DNA from 3 places in the Streptomyces sp. NPDC088733 genome. Region 2 is predicted to be linked to each of the others. Evidence: riboswitches for the same ligand, from Rfam matches in the RefSeq annotation. Region 2 holds a riboswitch; each other region holds the start of a gene.
What was found. A riboswitch is a leader RNA that binds a small molecule or an ion and turns the genes downstream of it on or off. The one in region 2 is predicted to bind thiamine pyrophosphate.

Region 1 (3,201 bases), on a different contig from region 2:
CCTCGGGTGCGGTGCGTGCGGTCGGTACGAACGCGGTGGTGTCCGGGGTGTCCGGGCAGGTCAGACGGCCAGCGCCTGGGCCCGGCGCTTCACCTCGGTCCCGCGGTTCTCGCGCAGCGCCTGCACCGGGGTGCCGGGCAGGCTCTCGTCCGGGGTGAACAGCCACTCCAGGGCTTCCTCGTCGCTGAACCCGTCGTCCTTGAGCAGGTTCAGCGTGCCGGTGAGGCCCTTCACGATCTTCCCGTCGCCGATGAAGTCGGCGGGGACCATGAGCACCCTGTTCTCCCCGCGGCGCACCGCGATGAGCAGCCCTTCCTTGATCATCTGGCGGACCCGGGTCACCTCCACGTCGAACTGCTCGGCGATGTCGGGGACGGTCAGCCAGGAGGGTACGAGGGCATCAATCTTTGCGTCGATCTCGGTCACAGGACAAGCGTGCCATCCCGGACCCGTACCGCGGTACTCGTGGCGTCCACCAGGGGCATGCGGGGCCCCCGGCGGCAGGCCGGGCCGGCTGTCCGAACCGGTCAGAGGACGGCGGCCCGCAGCTGGACGGCGGGGTCGGCGAGCAGGGTCCGGTCGACCCGGGCCTCCCGGGCGATGAGCTTGCGGGCCTGGGCCAGGTCGCGTGGGCGGCCCACCGCGAACAGCGCGACGAGCACGTCGCCGCGCAGCCACAGCACCGACCAGGCGGGGCCGTCCGGGTCGCCCCGCAGCAGCATCTCGTCGGATGCGCCGTGGTAGCCCGCGTACTGCACGAAGCGCCCGAACTGCTCGGACCAGAAGTACGGGACGGGGTCGTAGGCCTCGTCGCCGCCCAGGATGTTGGCGGCCGCGGTGCGGGGCCCCTGGACGGCGTTGTCCCAGTGGTGGATGAGCAGCCGCCGGCCGTACCGGGCGGAGGGGAAGGAGGCGCAGTCCCCGACGGCGTACACGCCGGGCACGGAGGTGCGCAGCCGGTCGTCGACGAGGACCGCCCGGTCCGGGCCGAGGTCGACCCCGGAGCCGGCGAGCCAGTCCGTCGCCGGCCGGGCGCCGATGCCGACGACGACGGCCTCGGCGGCGATCTCGTCGCCGTCGGCGAGCCGGACGAGGCCGGGTTCGACAGCGGCGACCGCGGCGCCCGTGCGCAGTTCGACGCCCGCCTCCGCGTACCAGCCGCGCATCCGGTCGGCGATCCGCTCGGGCAGCACGCCCGCCAGCGGCCGGTCGGCGGCCTCGACGACGGTCACGGCGCAGCCGGCGTTCCGGGCGGCCGTGGCGAACTCGGCGCCGATCCAGCCCGCGCCGACCACGACGACCGTCTTCCGCGCCTCCAGGACCGGGCGCAGCCGGGCGGCGTCGTCCAGGGTGCGCAGCATGTGCACGCCGGGCACCCCCGCGCTGCCGGGCAGCACGATCGGCTCGGCGCCGCTCGCCACGACGAGCGTGTCGTACTCCACCGGGCCTGCGTCGGTGAGCAGTTGGCGCTCGTCCGGGCGCAGCGCGCTCGCGTGCCTGCCGAGCAGCAGCTCGACGCCGATGCCGCCGAAGTCCACCTCCAGCAGCGCGCCCGGGCCCTCGTCGGCGCCGAAGAGGACCCCCTTGGACAGCGGCGGCCGGTCGTACGGGGGATGCCGCTCCGCGCCGAGCAGCGTGATCGTGCCGCCCCACCCCTGCTCGCGCAGGGACACGGCGGTCTGCACCCCGGCCATCCCGGCCCCGACGACGACGGCTCGCTGCTCGCTGCTGCTGGTCACGCTGATCACCGTAACCCCGGGTGGCGCGCGCTCCGGTAGCGGCGCCCTACTCGCCCTCAGGAGTGCGTACTAAAGTGGCGCTCGAAGCACTCGCGGGAGCCCGGCGCACCGGGCTGAGAGGGCGGCTGGCCGGCCGCCGACCGTACGAACCTGATCCGGGTCATGCCGGCGAAGGGAGGAGCGGAACACCGTGCAACGTCATGACGCGTCCCACCCGGCCGACGCGGTCGTCGTCGGCGGCGGGATCATCGGACTGGTCACCGCCTGGAGGGCGGCCCTGCGCGGACTGCGCACGGTGGTCGCCGATCCCGAGCCGGGCGGCGGCGCCGCCCAGGTGGCCGCGGGGATGCTGGCCCCCGTCACCGAGCTGCAGTACGGCGAGCAGGCCCTGCTCGACCTCAACCTCGCCGCGATCCGCCGCTATCCGGCGTTCGCGGCCGAGCTGGAGGAGACCACGGGCCTGGACCTCGGCTACCGGGCGTGCGGCACGCTCGCCGTCGCCCTGGACGCCGACGACCGGGCGGAGCTGCGCGAACTGCACGCCTTCCAGACCTCCTTGGGACTGAGCGCGGAGTGGCTGAGCGGGCGGGAGTGCCGTCGCCTGGAGCCGATGCTCGCGCCCGGTGTGCGCGGCGGGCTGCGTGTCGACGGCGACCACCAGGTCGATCCGCGGCGGCTGGTGGCGGCGCTGCTGCGGGCCTGCGAACTGTCCGGGGTGGTGTTCCGCCGTGCGGCGGTGGCCGGGGTGGACGTCACGGGCGACCGGGCGCGCGGGGTGGTGCTCGACGACGGAACGGTGCTGGCCGCCGGGCAGACCGTGCTGGCCGCCGGGAGCCGCAGCGGCCTGCTCGGCGGGCTGCCCGAACACCTGCTGCCGCCCGTGCGCCCGGTGAAGGGCCAGGTCCTGCGGCTGCGGGTGCCGGCGGCGTACGCGCCCTTCCTCTCCCGCACGGTGCGGGCCGTGGTGCGCGGCGCGCATGTCTACCTCGTGCCGCGGGAGAACGGCGAGCTGGTCGTCGGCGCCACCAGCGAGGAGATGGGCTGGGACACCACCGTCACGGCCGGCGGCGTGTACGAGCTGCTGCGCGACGCCCACGAGCTGGTGCCGGGCCTCACCGAACTGCCCCTGGTGGAGACGGTCGCGGGACTGCGGCCCGGCTCCCCCGACAACGCCCCGATGCTGGGCCGCACCGCACTGGACGGCCTGCTCGTCGCCACCGGCCACCACCGCAACGGCGTGCTCCTCACCCCGCTCACGGGCGACGTGATGGCGGAGGTGCTGACGGGCGGCGAACCGCCCGAGGTGGCCCGTCCCTTCTCCCCCGGCCGATTCACCCCTCAGGAGCAGTACGCATGACCGCGATGACCGTCTCCGTCAACGGCGAGCCGCACGAGGTGACGCCGGGACTCACGCTCGACCGGCTGGTCGCCGGTCTGACCACCGCCCCCTCCGGTGTCGCCG
Region 2 (3,201 bases):
TCGGCGCCGTGCAGGGCGTCCGCCACCGGGCCGACGTACAGGCTGGTGTCCATGAACGGAACGGCCGCGGCGAAGGCGGCGGCGAACGCGAGCACGGCCGGCAGCCCGGGCTGCGGACGGCCGGTCTCGGCGGCGAGGTCGATCTCCTCGCCGCCCCGCGCCCGTGCCCGGGCCAGCCAGTCGACGACGACGATCGCCACGAACCCCGGGATCCAGTAGCCCACGAACAGAAGGACGTTCTGGAAGCGGGCCGTGGTGTCGGCGGCGTGCATCCACAGCACCAGGGGGAAGCCGAGGGCGGCGGCCAAGGCGGCCGCCGCCGGGCGCGGTATGCGCACGCCGGCGGTCTGGAGGGCGAGCGATCCGCTGTAGTCGTTCATGGCGTTGCTGCACAGGGCCGCCAACGCCACGGCGAGCAGCCCGAACGCGCCCACCGCCCCGCCTCCCAGCAGATCGGCCACCCCGGCAGCGGTCTGGTCGGTCAGCACCGACGCGCCCCACAGCCCGAGCGCCTGGACGGCCACGAAGGACACCACCAGGCCCGCGGTGGTGAACCAGAACATGCGCGGGCGGGAGGTGGTGCGCGGCAGGTAGCGGCTGAAGTCGCTGGCGTAGGGGGCCCAGGACAGCGCGAGACTCAGCGCGATGGTGCTGGTCAGGACGAACGCGCCGCCCCGGTCGGCGCCGTGGGCGGAGCCCGTGGCCGCGGGGTGGACGCCGTCGAGCAGCCTCCAGGCGATCAGCGCGAACGCGGCGGCGAGCACGAAGGTCATGACGATCTGGAGCCGGTGGATGGCCTCGTAGCCGAGGACGCCGAGAGCGCCCTGGGCGAGCATCATCACCAGGACGCCGAGCCAGAACGGCAGTCCGCACAGCCGGGCCAGCGCGTCGCCGCCGAAGAGCCCGATCAGCGCGTCCCAGGCGACCGAGGACAGCCACTGCAGGATGCCGGGGAGCGCGACGGCCCGGCCGAAGGCGAGCCGAGCCAGCGGCAACTGCCCCGCGCCGGTCCGGCTTCCCCAGGTGCCGAGGTACGCGGTGGGGATCGCGCCGATCACGGTGCCGAGAACGACGGCCGCGAGCGCCGTGGCGAAGTCCAGCCCGAGGGCGATGCCGATGGTGCCGGTGAACACGCCGGTCATGGTGAGGTTGGGAGCGAACCACACGGTGAACAGCCGCCCCGGGCCGCCGTAGCGGTTGGTCTCGGGGACCGGTTGTATGCCGTGCGCCTCGATGCGGAGATCGCCCGCTGCCGCCGGCATACGGCCGTCGAAGACGGTCTGCCGGCCGTCGGAAACATGCGTCAAAGGCATGGAAGACATCCCTCCGCCAGTGCGAACTGGTTCAGGTTCGACGGGTGTGATCTCAGCCCTCGGTGGGGCACCCCGTGTCCGGTACGACGGACAGACTAACCCGATCCCGCTGCTCAGCGCGTCGACAGGAGGGCACGGCATCAGCACGGCCCGCGGGCAACACGGTCAAATGCTGCCAAACGCGGGCTGTATGGATCTTCCTCAAAGGGCGTGGGACGGCTCGGGCCGCACCGCGCAGATGTCGAGCAGGTGCCGCCGGGTCGTGTGCGCCCGGTCGCGCTCCGCATGGCGGTGGCCCCTGCCCCCCGGCGGGCAGGGGCCATCCGCGGGCGTCACTTCTGCAGCGCCAGCCAGTCGGCGAAGCGGGTCGCGCCGAGCTGCGCGCTCCCGAGCGGCACGAGCGAGCTCTCTTCCAGCTCGGACCCCCAGTAGGGGGCGTGCGGGTCCGCGACGACCGTACGGGGGTCGTTCGAGGCGGCGAGCGCGTCCCGGATGAGCTCGTCGAACCGGAAGGCGTCGGGGCCGGCGATCTCCAGCGTTCCGTCGAGGGGGGCGCCGGCCGCGGTGCGGGCGACGGCGAGGGCCACGTCGTCGGAGTGGATGGGCTGGAACTTGACGGGAGCGATGCGCACCGTGTCGCCCTCGGTGGCCGAGTCCGCGATCCCGTTCGTGAACTCGAAGAACTGCGTGGCGTGGACGATGGAGTACGGCAGGCCCGACGCCTTGATCAGCTCCTCCTGGGCCAGCTTGGCGCTGAAGTAGCCGTTCTCCGGGAGCCGGTCCGTGCCGACGATGGAGAGCGCGACGTAGTGGGTGGCACCGGCCTCCGCGGCCGCCTTGAGCAGGTTGGTCGTGCCGGTGCGGAAGAAGTGCATCACGGCCTCGTTCTCGAACGAGGGCGAGTTGGAGACGTCGACGACGACCCGCGCGCCTTGGAGCACCTCGGCGACGCCCTCTCCCGTCAGGGTGTTGACGCCCGTGTTGGGCGAGGCGGCGACGGCCTCGTGCCCGTGGTCGCTGAGGTTGCGGACGACCTTCGAGCCGATGAGCCCGGTTCCGCCGATGACGACGACCTTCATGGGAGCTTCCTCTCGGAGAGTTTCGTGCGTACGGAGAAAATGACCGGGCGGGGACCCCGCCTGTGACAGGCGCCCGGCGGGCTCGCGCGCCAATGCGCGCGAGCCGGGCGTCACTCGGCGAGCTTCCCCTCGGTGGAGACGTCCTCCATCAGGGCGGAGATCTCCTCGGGGACGGGCGGGATGCTCTCGCGGGTGATCCCCGTCGTCGGGGACCAGACGAGGTTCACCTGGAACGCGGGGTCCAGGTCCGGGTAGTCGCTGCGGTTGTGGCAGCCACGGGTCTCGCGGCGTTCGAGCGCCGATTCGAGTGTGGCCCGCGCCGCCAGCGCCGCCGCCTTGAGGTCGAAGGCGTGCGCCAGGTCCTGGAAGCCGGCGATGTCGGGGTGGACGCCGATGTCCGCCATCCGCTTCTCGATCGCGGTGAGTTCCTCCAGCCCGGTCAGCAGCCCCTGTTCGTCGCGGACGACTCCCGCGTGCTCGGTCATGGTGTTGCGGATGGCGCGCTGGAGGGCGCGGACGTTCTCGTGGCCGTCGGCCGCGAGGAGGTCGTCGACCTCTGCCCGGGCGTGCGCCACGGCGGACGCCGACCGCGGCTGCGAGGTCAGCGACTGGGAGTAGGCGGCGGCCGCCTGTCCGGTGAGACGGCCGAAGACCAGCAGCTCGATGAGGCTGTTGCCGCCCAGCCGGTTGGCGCCGTGCAGGCCGCTGGAGGCCTCGCCGATGGCGTACAGGCCGCGGACGTCCGTGCTGTGGTCCTCGGGCCGGACCCAGACACCGCCCATCGAGTAGTGGGCTGTGGGCGCGATCTC
Region 3 (3,201 bases), on a different contig from region 2:
CTTGATACGAAGCCGCCCTGACCCGTCCCCGTCTCGTCCCCGGCCCCGTCAGCCGTAGGCGGGCGCGACGTACACGGTCCGTGGCGGCAGATACTCCACGACCACCACGACCGTGCCCTTCCCGATGCTCTCCCCCTCGGTCGCCGGATACGCGAGGAAGGCCTCCGCACCCCCGCGGACCTGCACGATCACCTCGCCGACCAGCCCCGGGCCCACGGCCCCGGTCACCCTCCCCTGGAGCCCGACCACCCCGTCCACCCCCGTACTTCAGGAACTCACCGTGCCCGGCGCCGGCGGCGCCCGCCGCCCGTGGGGACAGTGTCCCTCCCGGAGCGGTCCGCCGACACCACCAGCGCGGCCAGCGCGGTCGTCAGCGGCACGGCCACCACCAGCCCGATGCTGCCGACCAGGGTCCGGACGATCTCCTCCGCCACCAACTCGCTGCCCGCCACCGCCAGCACGCCGCGCTGCGCGATGGAGAACAGCAGCAGCAGGGGCAGCGCGGCGCCCGCGTACGCCAGCACAAGGGTGTTGACGACCGAGGCGATGTGGTCGCGCCCGATGCGCATCGCCGCCCGGTACAACTTGTGCCAACTGGCGCCCGGATCGGCGTCCCGGAGCTCCCACACGGCCGAGGTCTGGGTGACCGTCACGTCGTCCAGCACACCGAGCGATCCGATCACGATCCCCGCCAGCAGCAGGCCGTGGATCTCGATGCCCGGGTAGAGGTCGTGGATCAGCCCGGTCTCGTCCGAGGTGTTGCCGCTGAGCACCGCCCAGTCGATGAACACCGAGCCCAGCAGCGCGATCAGCAGCAGCGAGCAGAGCGTGCCGAGGACGGCCACCGAGGTACGGGCGTTGAGGCCGTGGCACATGTAGAGCGCGATCAGCATGATCGCGCTGCCGCCGATGACCGCCACCAGCAGCGGGTCGCTGCCGTGCAGGATCGCCGGGAGGATGAACAGCGTCAGCACCGCGAAGCTGACGATCAGCGCCGCCAGCGCCAGGAACCCGCGCAGCCGCCCGACCACGACCACCGCCGCCGCGAAGAGCCCGGCCAGCAGCCACAGCGGCAGCGCCCGGTCCACATCGGTGACCGAGTACTGCAACTCCTTCGGCGCGCCGGGCGCGTAGGACAGCAGGACCTTCTGCCCCTCGGTGTAGTGCCGGGTCTGGGTCGGCTGCACGATCTCGGTGAAGGTACGGCCGGTGTCCTTGCCCGAGGTGACGCGGATGGTCGCCCGCTCGCAGATCGACGGGGTCTTCGGCGGGGCCGCGCCGGGGCCGCCGGTGTTCGGCTCCGCGTTCACGTCCGCGCACTTGACGTTCTCCACCCGCACCACCCGGCCCGACTGCGTCTGCTGGTCGAACCCGACGCCCGAGCGCTTGTGGGCCGGCACCCCGTTCGGCCAGAGCACCACCAGCCCGACCACCACCGCGGCGACGAACGGGATCAGCACCGCGGCGATCACCTTCCGCAGATGCCGGGAGACCGGCGGCACCGGACCGTGGCCATGGCCGTGACTGTGGCCGTGACTGTGCCCGTGACCGGGGCCGTGGGCGTGGCCGTTGCCGGGGCCGGGGGGCTGCGCATGAGGGGAGTCCACGCGCCGATCATCCCAAGGCCCACTGGTGCGCGCCGGAGAAGACCCGCTAGCGTGGTCGCACCTTTGCACACCGCGGGAGCTCGGAGCACCGGGCTGAGAGGGCGCTGACCGGCCGAGGGCCACCAGCTGCGCCGACCGCTGAACCTGTTACCGGGTAATGCCGGCGTAGGGAGTGGGTCTCATGACCATGCAGGATGCACGCGCGCGCGAAATCGGCTGGCACAAGGGCTACGTGACCGGGTCCCGCCCGGACATCGAGGTACCTGTCCGCCGGGTGCACCTGACCAACGGCCAGGACGTGACGCTGTACGACACGTCCGGCCCGTACACCGACCCGAACGTGACCACCGACGTCCGCCGCGGCCTTTCGCCGCTGCGGGAGAACTGGATCGTCGCCCGCGGCGACACCGAGGAGTACCCCGGCCGCCCCGTCCGCCCCGAGGACGACGGCCTCAAGCACACGTCACCCCGCGGCGGGCTGCGCAACCTGGACGCCGTCTTCCCCGGCCGCCCGCGTCTGCCGCGGCGCGGACGCGGCGGGCAGCCGGTCACCCAGCTCGCGTACGCCCGGCGCGGCGAGATCACCCCGGAGATGGAGTTCGCCGCGATCCGCGAGAACGTCGCCCCCGAGGTCGTCCGCGAGGAGATCGCGGCGGGCCGGGCGGTGCTGCCGGCGAACGTCAACCACCCGGAGATCGAGCCGATGGTCATCGGCAAGCGGTTCCTGGTCAAGGTCAACGCCAACATCGGCAACTCCGCGGTGACCTCCTCCATCGAGGAGGAGGTGGAGAAGATGACCTGGGCGACCCGCTGGGGCGCCGACACGGTCATGGACCTGTCCACCGGCCGCAACATCCACACCACCCGCGAATGGGTGCTCCGCAACTCCCCCGTCCCCATCGGCACCGTTCCCCTCTACCAGGCCCTGGAGAAGGTCGACGGCAAGGCCGAGGAGCTGACCTGGGAGATCTACAAGGACACGGTCGTCGAGCAGGCCGAACAGGGCGTCGACTACATGACCGTCCACGCGGGCGTCCTGCTGCGGTACGTCCCGCTCACCGCCCGCCGCAAGACCGGCATCGTCTCCCGCGGCGGCTCGATCATGGCGGCCTGGTGCCTCGCCCACCACAAGGAGAGCTTCCTCTACGAGCACTTCGAGGAGCTCTGCGAGATCCTCGCCGCCTACGACGTCACCTACTCCCTGGGCGACGGCCTGCGCCCCGGCTCCATCGCGGACGCCAACGACGAGGCGCAGTTCGCGGAGCTGCGCACGCTCGGCGAGCTCAACTCCGTCGCCAAGCGGCACGGCGTGCAGACCATGATCGAGGGGCCGGGGCACGTCCCGATGCACAAGATCAAGGAGAATATCGACCTCCAGCAGGAGATCTGCGAGGAGGCGCCGTTCTACACCCTCGGCCCGCTGACCACCGACATCGCGCCCGCCTACGACCACATCACCTCCGGCATCGGCGCCGCGATGATCGCCTGGTGGGGCACGGCGATGCTCTGCTACGTCACGCCCAAGGAGCACCTGGGCCTGCCCGACCGCGACGACGTCAAGACCGGCGTCATCACGTACAAGATCGCCGCCCAC

Region 1: linked by a shared signal. The riboswitch ahead of thiO (glycine oxidase ThiO) and the one ahead of ACIP64_RS04855 (purine-cytosine permease family protein) in region 2 are both predicted to bind thiamine pyrophosphate.
Region 3: linked by a shared signal. The riboswitch ahead of thiC (phosphomethylpyrimidine synthase ThiC) and the one ahead of ACIP64_RS04855 (purine-cytosine permease family protein) in region 2 are both predicted to bind thiamine pyrophosphate.

Annotation. Positions count from the first base shown of each region.
Region 1 is NZ_JBIVLH010000005.1:102,165-105,365, reverse strand. Features, by position in the region: gene ACIP64_RS11235 (Rv2175c family DNA-binding protein) at 61-426, opposite strand; gene ACIP64_RS11230 (NAD(P)/FAD-dependent oxidoreductase) at 528-1,739, opposite strand; TPP riboswitch at 1,822-1,934, shown strand; gene thiO (glycine oxidase ThiO) at 1,930-3,096, shown strand; gene thiS (sulfur carrier protein ThiS) at 3,102-3,201, shown strand, end outside.
Region 2 is NZ_JBIVLH010000002.1:322,900-326,100, reverse strand. Features, by position in the region: gene ACIP64_RS04855 (purine-cytosine permease family protein) at 1-1,313, opposite strand, end outside; TPP riboswitch at 1,305-1,398, opposite strand; gene ACIP64_RS04850 (SDR family oxidoreductase) at 1,646-2,392, opposite strand; gene ACIP64_RS04845 (L-aspartate oxidase) at 2,503-3,201, opposite strand, start outside.
Region 3 is NZ_JBIVLH010000029.1:57,888-61,088, forward strand. Features, by position in the region: gene ACIP64_RS35590 (hypothetical protein) at 49-249, opposite strand; gene ACIP64_RS35595 (YibE/F family protein) at 276-1,607, opposite strand; TPP riboswitch at 1,670-1,797, shown strand; gene thiC (phosphomethylpyrimidine synthase ThiC) at 1,789-3,201, shown strand, end outside.